3 regions of the Thalassospira indica genome follow, and region 1 is predicted to be linked to each of the others. Evidence: riboswitches for the same ligand, from Rfam matches in the RefSeq annotation. Region 1 holds a riboswitch; each other region holds the start of a gene.
What was found. Region 1 has a riboswitch for cobalamin ahead of DY252_RS03655 (methylmalonyl-CoA mutase family protein). Riboswitches for the same ligand answer to the same signal wherever they lie in the genome.

Region 1 (4,133 bases):
CCTGGTGCCTGATGATGTGTTTTTTGACCATCTTGCCAATCGTCGGTTCCCGGTCACCGTGTGGCTGCGCAAGCCCGAGGAAATGGATTATCTGGTCGAACCCGACATCTTCCATGACTTTTTTGGTCATGTGCCGATGCTCTATGACCCGACCTTTGCCGATTATCTGGCGGCCTATGGCGCCAAGGGCCCAGAGGCAATTGCTAAGGGCGGCCTGAAACAGCTGGCGCGGATGTATTGGTATATGGTCGAGTTTGGCCTGATCATGACCCCGCATGGTTTGCGCGCCTATGGGGCGGGCATGTTGTCATCGCAAACCGAAACCATCTATTCGGTCACCGATCCCACGCCAAACCGGGTGGCGTTCGAGCTTGAACGGGTCATGGGCACGGATTATGCGATTGATGATTTCCAGAAAACCTATTTCGTGCTGGAAAGTTACGATCAGTTGTTTGACGCGATGAATGTGCCACTGGCGCCGATCTATGATCGGCTTGCCAAGAAGCCTGCGATTGATCCAGCAACCACCTTGTCGACAGATCGGCTTTATCATGTGCACGGGGCCGCAGACAGCATCATTTCTCTGGGCGAGGAGCCCCACAGGCCCCACAGACAACAACGCCCTGCATAAGGCAGGGCGTGGTGATCCGTTCAGGATTGATCAAGGCAGGGCTGGTCTCCCAGCACCGCTAGCAGGCACTGATGGAATGACCCAGCACCCGATTGAGTTGCTCAAGCACCACTTTCGGGCTGGCGTCCTTGCTGATGAAATCGGCCGCCCCAAGCGCATCGGCTTGTGCGCGGGTGTCGGCGTCATAATGGGCCGAGAAGAAGAAAACCGGCACATTCTGGCTGTTGGGATAGCGGCGGCGAATTTCGCAGAACGCTTCAAAGCCGCTCATACCCGGCATTTCAATATCAAGGATGATGGCACGGGGATAAAGCCCGTCCAGCTGATCAATCAGATCATCGGCACAATCAAAACCGGCCACGTCATATCCTGCCCGACGCAACACTGTTTCAAGGGCTGCCTTGGCGCTGGGACTGTCGTCGGCGAACGCAACCAGTCCATCAGGACAGAATTGCGACGGCAAAGCGCTGAGCGCGTTCATGGATGGTGATACTCCGAGTTTTGAGACAAGCCCAAATTGCCAGACGAAAATGTCAAATTGGTTAAACCCGCCAAATTTCTGCCACGCAATGTTCCGGCTTCACCCCGGCTTTGCACTTTTACCGCGAAAGTATAAGGCCGCAATGATCGCGGCCACGCATCGCACACACAGCAAGCAAGCCAACAAAACTCAATGTCTGCGAAGACATAACGTTACGGAAACCTGATCTATAAGGGGGCTTATTCGCCTAAATAGGTATTTCCATGCCTATTTACGGAATTAGGGACAGGTGCTATAAACCGCCATGTCGCGAATGTGACCGGAAAACATGGTCGGGAATCCGGTGCGGCCCTGCCTTACGGCGTTATGGCCAAGCCCGGAACTGCCCCCGCAACTGTAAGTGCAGAGCCATTTTTCAAGGCTTTTGCGCGAGTCAGGATACCGATGATGTTTTCTTGGTACGAAATGGGCCGGGCGGGGTGTACCGGGTACTGGGAATCCGTAGTAGAATAAAATTTGGAAGCGTTCCGTGCCCCGACCCATATGGAGTCGCAGACAGGCCGGAGCCAACCAAGCCGGGAGAAACCATGTCCGACCCGCTAAAGCTCGCATCAGAATTTCCATCCGCTGATTATGCAAGTTGGCGCAAGCTTGCCGAAGAGGCGCTTAAAGGCGCGCCGTTCGAAAAGAAACTTGTGACAAACACGCTTGATGGTTTTGCCGTTCAGCCGATCTATACCAGCGACGATCAGGATGATGCGACCCGGTTAATCCACGAAGTTCTGAATGCCACGGTCGAGCCGCGCGAAACTGTCACCGGTTGGGACATCCGCCAGCTGCACACCCATCCCGATCCCAAGGCCACCAACGCTGCGATCCTTGAAGACCTTGAAAATGGCGCGACCTCGGTCACGCTCAAGCTTGATGCCGCCGCACGGAACGGCCGGGAAATCAGTTCTGCCGAGGTTGGTGTTGATGGCATCGCCATTCATTGTCTGGCGGATCTCGATGCCGCCCTTGAAGACGTTTATACCAACCTTGCCACCATCGGGCTTGATGCCGGTGCGGCAGGTGTTCCGGCAGCTGTCCTGTTGGCTGCCCATATTGCAAATTCCGAGGGTGCCGACGAAGCAGCACCGGCCTTTAACATGGATCCGATTGGCACCTTGGCTGCGACCGGCAACCTGCCCTGCGGGGCACAGGATGCGGTTGATCACGCAGCCAATGTTGCGGTTGAGCTGATTGATCTGTTCCCGCTGGCGACCGCGATTTCGGTCAATGGGGCCCCTTACTATAATGCCGGTGCCACCGATGGTCAGGAACTCGCATGCCTTCTGGCAAGCGGGGTGACATATCTTCGCGCCCTGACCAATACCGGAATGGCGGTTGATCAGGCCGCTGGTGCAATGGTGTTTAACGTCGCCATCGGCACCGACTTCTTTGCCGGGATCGCCAAGCTGCGCGCCCTTCGCATGATGTGGAGCCGCATCCTTTCGGCATCGGGTGCCGAGGATGCGACAATCACCATCAATGCGGTGTCGGCCGAAATGGCGATGACCAAGGTTGATCCGTGGGTCAATATGCTGCGCACCACGGTAACCAGCTTTGCCGCCGGTCTTGGCGGGGCAGACAGTGTGACCTGCCTGCCCTATGACCATTTGATTGGCCTGCCTGATGGCTTTGCACGCCGCATTGCGCGCAACACCCAACTGATCCTGCAGGAAGAAAGCAACGTGCACCGGGTCATCGATCCGGCGGGCGGTTCGTGGTTCATTGAAAACCTGACCAAGGAACTGGCGAAAACGGCCTGGTCGAAATTCCAGTCGCTTGAAAAATCGGGCGGCATTCTGAGCGCGCTTGCCAATGGCAGCCTGAAAACCGAGATCGAAACCATCAGGAACGCACGTGAAAAACGCCTGTCGACGCGCCGTGATCCGCTGACCGGTGTTTCGGAATTCCCCAATATCACCGAAGCCAAGGTTGAATGCGAAACACCCGACCTTGAGGCAATCGTTGCTGATGCCAAGTGCCGCCAGACCAAGTTTGATGGCACGGTCGGTACAACACTTGCCTCCATGATTGAGGCCGCACGCAACGGGGCCACCATCGGCCATATGTTTACCGATCTTTATGGCACCAGTGCTTCGACCCGTATCGGTGCTTTGCCAGCCCATCGCCTTGCCGAAAGTTACGAGGCGCTTCGCAAGCGTTCCGATGCACACAAGGCCAAGACCGGCACCTTCCCGCAGGTCTTCCTGGCCAATCTTGGCAAGGTCGCCCAGCACACCGCACGCGCGAGTTTTGCGCGCAACTTCTTTGAAGCTGGCGGCGTTGAGGCGATCAGCAATAACGGCTTTGCCGATGCGGATGGCGTTGCCAACGCCTTTGCTGAGAGTGGGGCAAAAATCGCCGTTATCTGTGGCTCGGACAAACAATATGCCGAAATGGCGACAGACGTTGCCAAGGCCCTTAAATCCAAGGGTGCCAGCCTTGTTTATCTTGCTGGCAATCCCGGCGATGCCCGATCCGACTACGAGGCTTCTGGCATTGATGAATTTGTCTTTGTAGGTGCTGATGTGCTTGGCATTTGTGGTACCGCGCTTGATCATCTTCTTGGCGCACAGGGGGAGAAATAACCATGACCCGCATTCCTGATTTCTCTGACCTGCCACTGTTTGATGGTGCTTCTGCCGGGGCCAAAGACCCGTTTGACAGCACGCCTTGGACGACGCCTGAAGGGATCGATGTCAAATCATCCTATGGCCCCAAGGATCTGGATGGCATTGATCACCTGGGTACCATGCCGGGCATGCCGCCATTTTTGCGTGGCCCCTATCCGACCATGTATGTGCAGCGTCCCTGGACGATCCGCCAATATGCCGGGTTCTCGACCGCCGAAGAATCCAACGCGTTCTATCGCCGCAACCTGGCTGCTGGTCAAAAAGGCCTGTCGATTGCCTTCGATCTGGCCACCCACCGTGGCTATGACAGTGATCATCCACGTGTTGCCGGTGACGTTGG
Region 2 (4,133 bases), 1.6 Mb from region 1:
GAGCCCGCTTCAGTACCAAAAGCGGCTCCGCCTGACCACGGCGCGTCAGATCATGCTGGCCGAAATGAAGGATGCGGCATCTGCGGCCTACGCGGTCGGGTATGAAAGCGCGTCACAGTTCAGCCGCGAATATGCCCGCATGTTTGGGGCACCGCCAATCCGCGATGTCATGGCGATCCTTGGGCAGGGCGGGGCCAGCCAGTCTGCCGACATGGCCCCGCATTAACATTAACCCTGTTGCTGGTTGCCAACGGCCGGCAGGTGCTGGAACATCCAGGTTTCACTTAAGGGGCCGTCACCGCGTTTCAGATACATGCGCAGGTCAACCGGATCATTGCCCGCCGCCTTAAGGTCAAAGGCCGCCCGCCAGATGCGGGTATCCATGATCGGTTCGATCTTGGTGCGGACAATCTCCCCGCGCGAGGATGTCACAACCACTTCAGGGAATTCGCCGTAGGCAAGGGTTCCCAGAACCTCACCCTCGAACTCGACCGAAAACTTGATTTCGTCCTTGGGCCGGTTGGTGCCGGGCTCTCCGCCACGGCCCATGCGGGTTGCGGTCGCACGCGCCAGTTCCTTGACCGGGAACGGGTTATGGGCCTGCCAATACAGGCGGTATTTGAATTGATACGCATTGCCCGCCTTGGCGGGGCCATTCGGGACCCAGAAGGCGGCAATGTTATCGTGGATTTCATCGTCGGTCGGGATTTCGATCAACTGCACCGCACCGTCATTCCAGTCCCCCTGCGGTTCGACCCACAGGCTGGGGCGGCGGTGATAACGCACACCATCCAGATAGTTCTTCACATCGCGATCGCGCTGCATCAGACCAAAGCCACGCGGGTTATTGTCGCCAAACGCCGATGCACGGATGGTTTCCGGGTTATTGAGCTGTCGCCAGATGCGTTCGCCGCCGCCGGTCCAAAGCTCCAGCCCGTCGCTGTCATGCACTTCCGGGCGCCAGTCAAAGCGGAACGATTTGTTCTGTTCGGAATACCAGAACATGCTGGTCAGCGGTGCGATGCCAAGCCGTTCGATGTCTTTGCGCAAAAACAGATGTTTTTCGACATCCATCGTCACCCCTTCGCCGCGATAAAGCAGGAATTTATAAGCCCCCGTGATGCTGGGCCCATCCAGCAGGGCATAGACCGTGACCGGGTCTTCGGGGTTTTTGGCCGGTTCGATAAAGAATTGACGGAAATCGGGGAATTCTTCGGGAACCGAGGTCGCCGTATTGACCGCAATGCCGCGCGCCGACAGGCCATATTGGCCTTCATCGCCAATGGCGCGGAAGTACGATGCGCCAAGAAACGCCGCCCAGTCCTGGGTTTTCCAGTCATCGCGCGCCTGATTTTCATGCAGGCGGAAACCGGCAAAGCCGCTATTGGCAGGCAACTGGCGGGCAATGCTGTCTTCAGGCATGTCAAAGTAATCGGGCTTATAGATCACTTCGCGTGCCTGTCCGTTTTCCAAAAGGTACATATGCACCGGTTTGGCGAAATACATACCCAGATGGAAGAAGGTCAGCGGATAGGTGCCTGATCCATCGGAAAACGGCGAATGGTCGCGTTTGTAATGCAGCTTGCCATGGGTGTCGTAATCGATCTTGCCGACAATTTCCGGGTTTGGCGCAATGGGTGCTTCATATGCCGATGCGGCCATGGATTTGGCGCGTGCAATCAGATCGGCAAAATCAAACGGCTGTGCCGAACCCAGATCAAGGCCGTCGACATCTGCCAAAGCATGCTGATAGATCGACATTCCCGGCAGGATAAGACCGGCTGCCGCGATGGATTTCAAAAAGCGTCTGCGTTCAACAGAAGTCGTCATGTTCATCACATTCCTGTGGTTTGAGGTGTCGGGAAAGCATACCCGGCAGTGTGGAGGTAATCGGGATGAAACATGGCAAATTCAAGGTCGTATCAATTGCTTTTTATGCATGGAGGCGCAGCGTTAATGCCACTGGTGGTCTGCCAATTTCCTTGACCGTGTTTTTGGTTTAATCTAACCGTGACGTGTCGGTATCCGAATATCGGATAAAGGGAATTCGAGATGGGCCGAATATGGGCTCATTAACCGAAGCTGCCCCCGCAACTGTAGGCGGCGAGCATTTTTCTGACCAATGCCACTGGGATCAACCCGGGAAGGCCAGGGAAAATGCGTTGACCCGTAAGCCAGGAGACCTGCCGACACGAAGACGACGGACCGGGCGGGGTGCCCCGGAGAATGTCGGTACGTGTCTTGGCCCAACAGTTTAGCCCAGGTTTTCTAAGCTTTAAGGCCGACATCTTCCGCCATCTCCTGACACTTTTGCCAGTCCATTGACAGCAGCAAAGGTGATGTTATGTTATAACATAACATTTGACGATGTGTTGGAGCTGGATCATCCAAAACGGTCCCGGATCAGCGCATCAGCAAGAGGGAACTAAAAGTGATCAATCACGATAAACGTGTACTGGCGGTCGGGGTGTTTGCCGCTGGTCTTATTTCATCTGTTTCATTTGCGTCCGCAACCGAATATCCGCTGAGTATCGAGAACTGCGGCACTATGTTGCAATTTGATGCGGCCCCGGAACGCGTGGTTTCGCTGGGCCAAAGCACGACCGAAATTCTTTATTTGCTGGGGCTGGCCGACAAGGTCAAGGGCACGGGTGTCTGGTTTGGCCCGGTGATGGATGAATTCAAGGACGTCAACGCATCTGTGCCGCGTCTGGCCGACAATGATCCGGGGTTCGAAACCGTTGTCGCGCAAAAGCCGCAACTGGTTGCCACCCAGTATCAGTGGCATGTCGGGCCCAAGGGCACCGTCGGCACCACCGAACAGTTCAACGAATTGTCCATTCCGGTCTACACAGCACCTGCTGATTGTGTGGGCAAGGACAATGCCGGTGGCGGTGACGGGGTGCGTCACGAAGGCTTCACCATGGATCTGATTTATCGCGAGATTTCCGATTTTGCGCAAATCTTTGATGTGGAAGATCGCGGCGACGCGCTGATTGCAAGCCTGAAGGAACGTCAGGAAAGCTCATTGGCGCGTGTGACGGCAAGCGGCCATGACAATGTTTCCGCTGTCTTCTGGTTCTCCAGCCCCGAAATCAACAGAGATCCCTATGTGGCCGGTAAAAACGGCGCCGCGGGCTATATCGCCGGTAAACTTGGTGTTCGCAACATCATCGACAGCAATGAAGAATGGCCAACAGTTGGCTGGGAAACCATCGCGCGCGCAAACCCTGATATCATCGTGATCGGTAAAATGGGACGTCGGCGTTTTCCGGCTGATGACTGGCAGGTCAAGATGGACTTCCTGAAAACCGATCCGGTAGCAAGTCAGATGAAGGCGGTGCGCAATGGCAATATCGTGGTGATGGACGCCCAGTCGATGGATCCGACCATCCGCCTGATCAATGGTATTGAAACACTTGCCGAAGCGGTCGAAAGACTGAGCGCTTCGAACTGACCTGCACTGCCAAAGGCGCCTGATATGCCCGGAGAATTCAATGTTTGAAACAACGCCAGTGCAGCAGCCGGTTCAGCCACCTCGGCAATCGCTGGCGGGGCGGGCATATCTTGTGCGGGCCGGTGTCAGTCTTGGCGCCCTGGTTTTGCTTGTTGGCGTCATCGCGATGGCCGCGGCCAAGGGGGAAACACACATTCCCCTTGGCACCGTGCTTCAGACCATTGCCAATCATCTTTGGCAGGCGGGCTATGACGTTGATCCGATTGATGCCGGGATCATCTGGAATTACCGGATATCGCGCGCCATGGTGGCGGCGGCCTGCGGCGCGTCCCTTGCGCTATCGGGCGCAGTGTTGCAGGCGCTTTTGCGCAATAGTCTGGCGGATCCCTATTTGTTGGGGATTTCGGCCGGGGCATCGACCGGTGCGGTCAGTGTTGCCATTCTGGGGTTCGGGGCAGGCATGGTTTCCCTGTCACTTGGCGCCTTTGTCGGCGCGCTGGTGGCATTCGGGTTTGTTGCCCTTTTGGCCATTCCGGCCGGGCGCGGGGCAGGTGCGATCATTCTTGCCGGGGTCGCGGGATCGCAACTTTTTAACGCGTTAACGTCATTCATCGTGACCAAGGCCGCCACGGCGGACGAGGCACGCGGGGTGATGTTCTGGTTGCTTGGTAATTTA
Region 3 (4,133 bases), 560 kb from region 1:
TGGTCATGCATATCCTGCCCCCGGCGCGCGCCGATGGTTTGGGCAAGGGGGCCGGAACGCCAAACGTGATGATGGTCGGTTTGGCTGTTGGCCTTGCTTTGATCCTGTCGCTCGTCTTATCGGGTCTATTTGCGACGATGGCCATTCTCATGGGCGGGCTTTTGGCGGTGGGTATTGTTGCGGCGGTCGCAAAATGGCAGATCGGTGGCCAGACAGGGGATGTCCTGGGGGCAACCCAGATCGTGACTGAACTGTTTGTCGGTATCGCGTTTATTGCCGCCCTTTGATCAATCAGCACAGCAACAAGAAGGAATGCCGTGAGCAGTTTGAAAATAACCCGCTGGTGGCTGGTGCGTCACGCGCCCGTCCAAAATCCGAAACGGCTCGTCTATGGCCAAAGTGACATGCCCGCCGACCTTTCCGATCAAAAGGCCCTTGCGGCCCTTGCGGGGCAACTTCCACGTGATGCCGTCTGGGTGACCAGCCATCTGTCCCGCACGCATGATACAGCGCGCGGTCTTCAGGCCTTCATGGATAAAGACGTAGCGCCGCAGGCTGAAAGCGGCTTTGCCGAACAGCATTTCGGTGATTGGGAATTGCAGAACTGGAACGATTTGCCCAAGGGGGAAACAACACGTTTCTGGACCGACTTTGCCCGCCAACACCCCCCAAAGGGTGAAAGCTTTGCCGATGTGGTTGCCCGTGTCGGGCCGGTCTTTGATCAATTAAACAGCGATTGGGCCGGTAAGGACATTGTGGCGATCGTGCATGGCGGTACCGTGCGCGCCCTTCTGGCGAATGCGTTGGGCTTATCCCTTGAAACAGCACTGGCATTTCATGTTGATACGCTGGGTTTGACCACGCTTGAATATATTGACGGGGTCGAAGAGCCGGGCTGGCGCGTAAACGGGGTTAATCAGCGCTTCTAAGGCGGCTGTCCTCAGGCGGATGCCAGTTCGATATCTGATGCCATGTCATCAAGGGCATGTTCTGCCAGATAGCGGTCAACCATATCCGGGTTCAGATCATGTTTTTCGCAGATGTCGAAAACATCGCGCAGATAGGCCTGATAATAGGGCACCGGACGGCTGCGTGATTTACTGCGCAGTTTGGCAACATTCGGGAAATCACCGGCAAAGGATGCGTTTTCAATTACCTGGATGATGGTGTCATCAATGATGGCAGCCGGCATCCCGCAATAAGTTTTGCCGCAGGCCGACAACATCTTGCTGGCAGTCGGAACAGAAATGCCCGGCTGGGAAAGCAGCTCGTTCAACTCGTCCTGTCCGAAATCCGAGATCGACATCAGGGTAACCAGGGTCGGCATATCGCGCACAAGCAAGGACAGCGCATTGACGCGAATGCCGCGTTCATGGGACCAGATGATGGTTGCGATTACACCCTTTGAGGCATCTTCGGCAAAGATGTCACGCACATCGCGGCGTGCCAGAGTGATCTCGCCATCGGTTGCGTGCTGTTCAAGAAAATCCTGAAATGACCGATCAGGACTGTTCAGACGGTCCAGCAATCCCAGCCACATGTCCTTGCGAGACGATGTGGTCCAGGTTGGCGCGTTCATCTGTCGGATTTTGGATAGGTGAGAACGTATTGCCATTGGTCGTGAAAAATCCAGATTACCCCAAGAGTTTCGGTGCAGTATTTCCTGCAGCCAGCCGGGTGATGTGTCTATATCCCGGGTTTTCGCCAGATTGCGGATTGTTCCGTCTCTAGTTCCAGCACAACGGTTTGATGTTGGCTGAAATGGTATGACCTCTCAAGCAGACAATTCTTACAAATACTGACCTTCCGATTAGGGTGGGGTGGTAAGGAAGGGTTAAGTGCCGAGAATGACCTTTGGCATTTTTGGCAAACCTGCTAGGTTCGGCGCATCGTTCGGTGATGGGAAATCGGTGCAAGGCCGATGCTGCCCCCGCAACTGTATCGGGTTGGGAGATCCGGGTCGGTGCCAACGCGCCAGACCAGCCACCGGGAAACCGGGAAGGCGGATCGCTTTCATGCCTGCAGCCAGGAAACCTGCCGAAGGTGTCACTATTCTTTAGGTGGTGACGACGCAATCGGGCCTCGGTGGGAGGCCATGGCGAGGAAGAAACGGGATGACCCAGACTTTACCCCCTGACGGCCCCTCTGGCGGCACGCATCTGATCCTTGGTGGGGCGCGATCCGGCAAAAGCCGGTTTGCCGAAAACATCATCAATCAGGCGGGCGGTGGCACATATATCGCAACCGGGCGTGCCTGGGATGACGAAATGGCCAACCGCATAGATATTCACAAACAATCACGCGGCGATCTTTGGCAGACACTCGAGGAACCGGTCGAGCTTTGTTCGGCGCTGCAGACCTGTAATGTCACAGGTGGCAAGCCGGTTCTGGTTGATTGTCTGACCTTGTGGCTGACCAACCTGATGCTTGAAGACCGCGACATTGATGCCGAGATCGCAGCTCTTTGCGATCTGGTGCCGACCCTTGATGTGCCGGTGCTGCTTGTCTCAAACGAGGTTGGCTTTGGCATCGTGCCGGAAAATGCGATGGCGCGGGCCTTTCGCGATCACGCCGGACGCCTGCATCAACGCATTGCCGAGATTGCAGACAAAGTCACCCTTGTGGTGGCCGGCATTCCGATGCAGGTCAAATAGTAACATAAAGAATTGAATTTTAAGGATTTCAGAAATGGCACAATTGGGCAAAATCCCGGCAACCGTCATTACCGGTTTTCTGGGCGCCGGCAAAACAACCATGATCCGCAACATGCTGGAAAATGCCAATGGCAAACGCATTGCGCTGATCATCAATGAATTCGGCGATCTGGGTGTTGATCGCGGCATTATCAATGGCTGTGGCATCGAAGGCTGCGAAGAGGATGATGTTGTTGAGCTGGCCAATGGTTGTATCTGCTGCACCGTGGCTGATGACTTCCTGCCTACCATCCAGGGGCTGATTGATCGTGATACACCGCCTGATCATATCGTAATCGAAACATCTGGTCTTGCCCTGCCAAAACCTTTGGTGAAGGCGTTTAGCTGGCCGGAAGTCCGTTCGCGCGTAACCGTCGATGGTGTGGTGGCTGTCCTTGATGGCGCAGCGCTTCGTGATGGTCTGTTTGCCCATGATCATCATGCGGTACAGGCGCAGCGCGAGGCAGATGACAACCTTGATCATGAAAGCCCGCTTGAAGAACTGTTCGAAGAACAACTTCACTGTGCCGACATGGTTGTTCTGAACAAGACGGATCTTCTGACCGATGCTGAACGCAGCAAGGTCGAAGCCGATATCCGCACAGAGCTGAAAAAGCCGTCGGTCAAGATTATCGCGACCGAACATTCCCGGGTTGAAAATGCCATCCTGCTTGGTCTGGGGGCAGCAGCCGAGGATGACCTTGATAGTCGTCCAAGCCATCATGACGATGGTCACGAACATGACCATGATGATTTCGACAGTTTTGTCGTTTCGCTTGATGCGATCAGTGATCCGGCCAACCTTGAAAAGCGCCTGATTGATGTCGTGCGTCAGTTCGATGTGCTGCGCATCAAGGGGTTCCTGGATGTGCCGGGTAAACCGATGCGCCATGTGGTTCAGGGGGTTGGTGAACGTTTTCAGCGCTATTTCGACCGTCCGTGGGCCGATGGTGAAACCCGCCGGTCGGAACTGGTGGTGATTGGCCTGCATGGTCTGGATCGCGCTGCGATCGAGGCCGCCATCAAGGCCGCCTGATCCAAGTTAATCTGACCAAGCTCACCTGAAACCGGATGCTAAAAATCATCCGGTTTCAGCCTGTTTAAAGACCAAACTCACAAGGATACGGATCCCGCGATGCATCTATTGGCAGCCCAGCCCGGAATGGTCACGGATGGCAGTGAGGCCGTCGACCTTGGACAACAACCCGGCGATGTGGTGATCCTGTCTGCGGCCGAGTCTGAGCTGGCCTGTCTTGCCGGGGCGCAAGCGCGGCTGGTCGATGCATTTGGCGACGCGACACCTTCCTTACGTCTGGCAAGTTTGCTGCAGCTTGGCCACAACATGTCGGTCGATCTTTATATCGACGATGTACTTTCCGATGCCAAATTCATCATCGTGCGCATTCTGGGCGGGCGCGGTTATTGGGATTATGGCATCGA

Region 2: it holds a riboswitch for cobalamin, as region 1 does, so the genes downstream of both, DY252_RS18125 (ABC transporter substrate-binding protein) here and DY252_RS03655 (methylmalonyl-CoA mutase family protein) in region 1, are expected to answer to the same signal.
Region 3: it holds a riboswitch for cobalamin, as region 1 does, so the genes downstream of both, cobU (bifunctional adenosylcobinamide kinase/adenosylcobinamide-phosphate guanylyltransferase) here and DY252_RS03655 (methylmalonyl-CoA mutase family protein) in region 1, are expected to answer to the same signal.

What each region holds. Positions count from the first base shown of each region.
Region 1 is NZ_CP031555.1:740,272-744,404, reverse strand. Features, by position in the region: gene phhA (phenylalanine 4-monooxygenase) at 1-631, shown strand, start outside; gene DY252_RS03660 (response regulator) at 690-1,112, opposite strand; cobalamin riboswitch at 1,425-1,576, shown strand; gene DY252_RS03655 (methylmalonyl-CoA mutase family protein) at 1,700-3,748, shown strand; gene scpA (methylmalonyl-CoA mutase) at 3,751-4,133, shown strand, end outside.
Region 2 is NZ_CP031555.1:3,854,923-3,859,055, reverse strand. Features, by position in the region: gene DY252_RS18135 (AraC family transcriptional regulator) at 1-226, shown strand, start outside; gene DY252_RS18130 (OpgD/OpgG family glucan biosynthesis protein) at 229-1,830, opposite strand; cobalamin riboswitch at 2,003-2,205, shown strand; gene DY252_RS18125 (ABC transporter substrate-binding protein) at 2,432-3,457, shown strand; gene DY252_RS18120 (FecCD family ABC transporter permease) at 3,498-4,133, shown strand, end outside.
Region 3 is NZ_CP031555.1:181,941-186,073, reverse strand. Features, by position in the region: gene cobS (adenosylcobinamide-GDP ribazoletransferase) at 1-287, shown strand, start outside; gene DY252_RS00855 (histidine phosphatase family protein) at 318-929, shown strand; gene DY252_RS00850 (hypothetical protein) at 941-1,579, opposite strand; cobalamin riboswitch at 1,866-2,056, shown strand; gene cobU (bifunctional adenosylcobinamide kinase/adenosylcobinamide-phosphate guanylyltransferase) at 2,115-2,654, shown strand; gene cobW (cobalamin biosynthesis protein CobW) at 2,689-3,729, shown strand; gene cobN (cobaltochelatase subunit CobN) at 3,829-4,133, shown strand, end outside.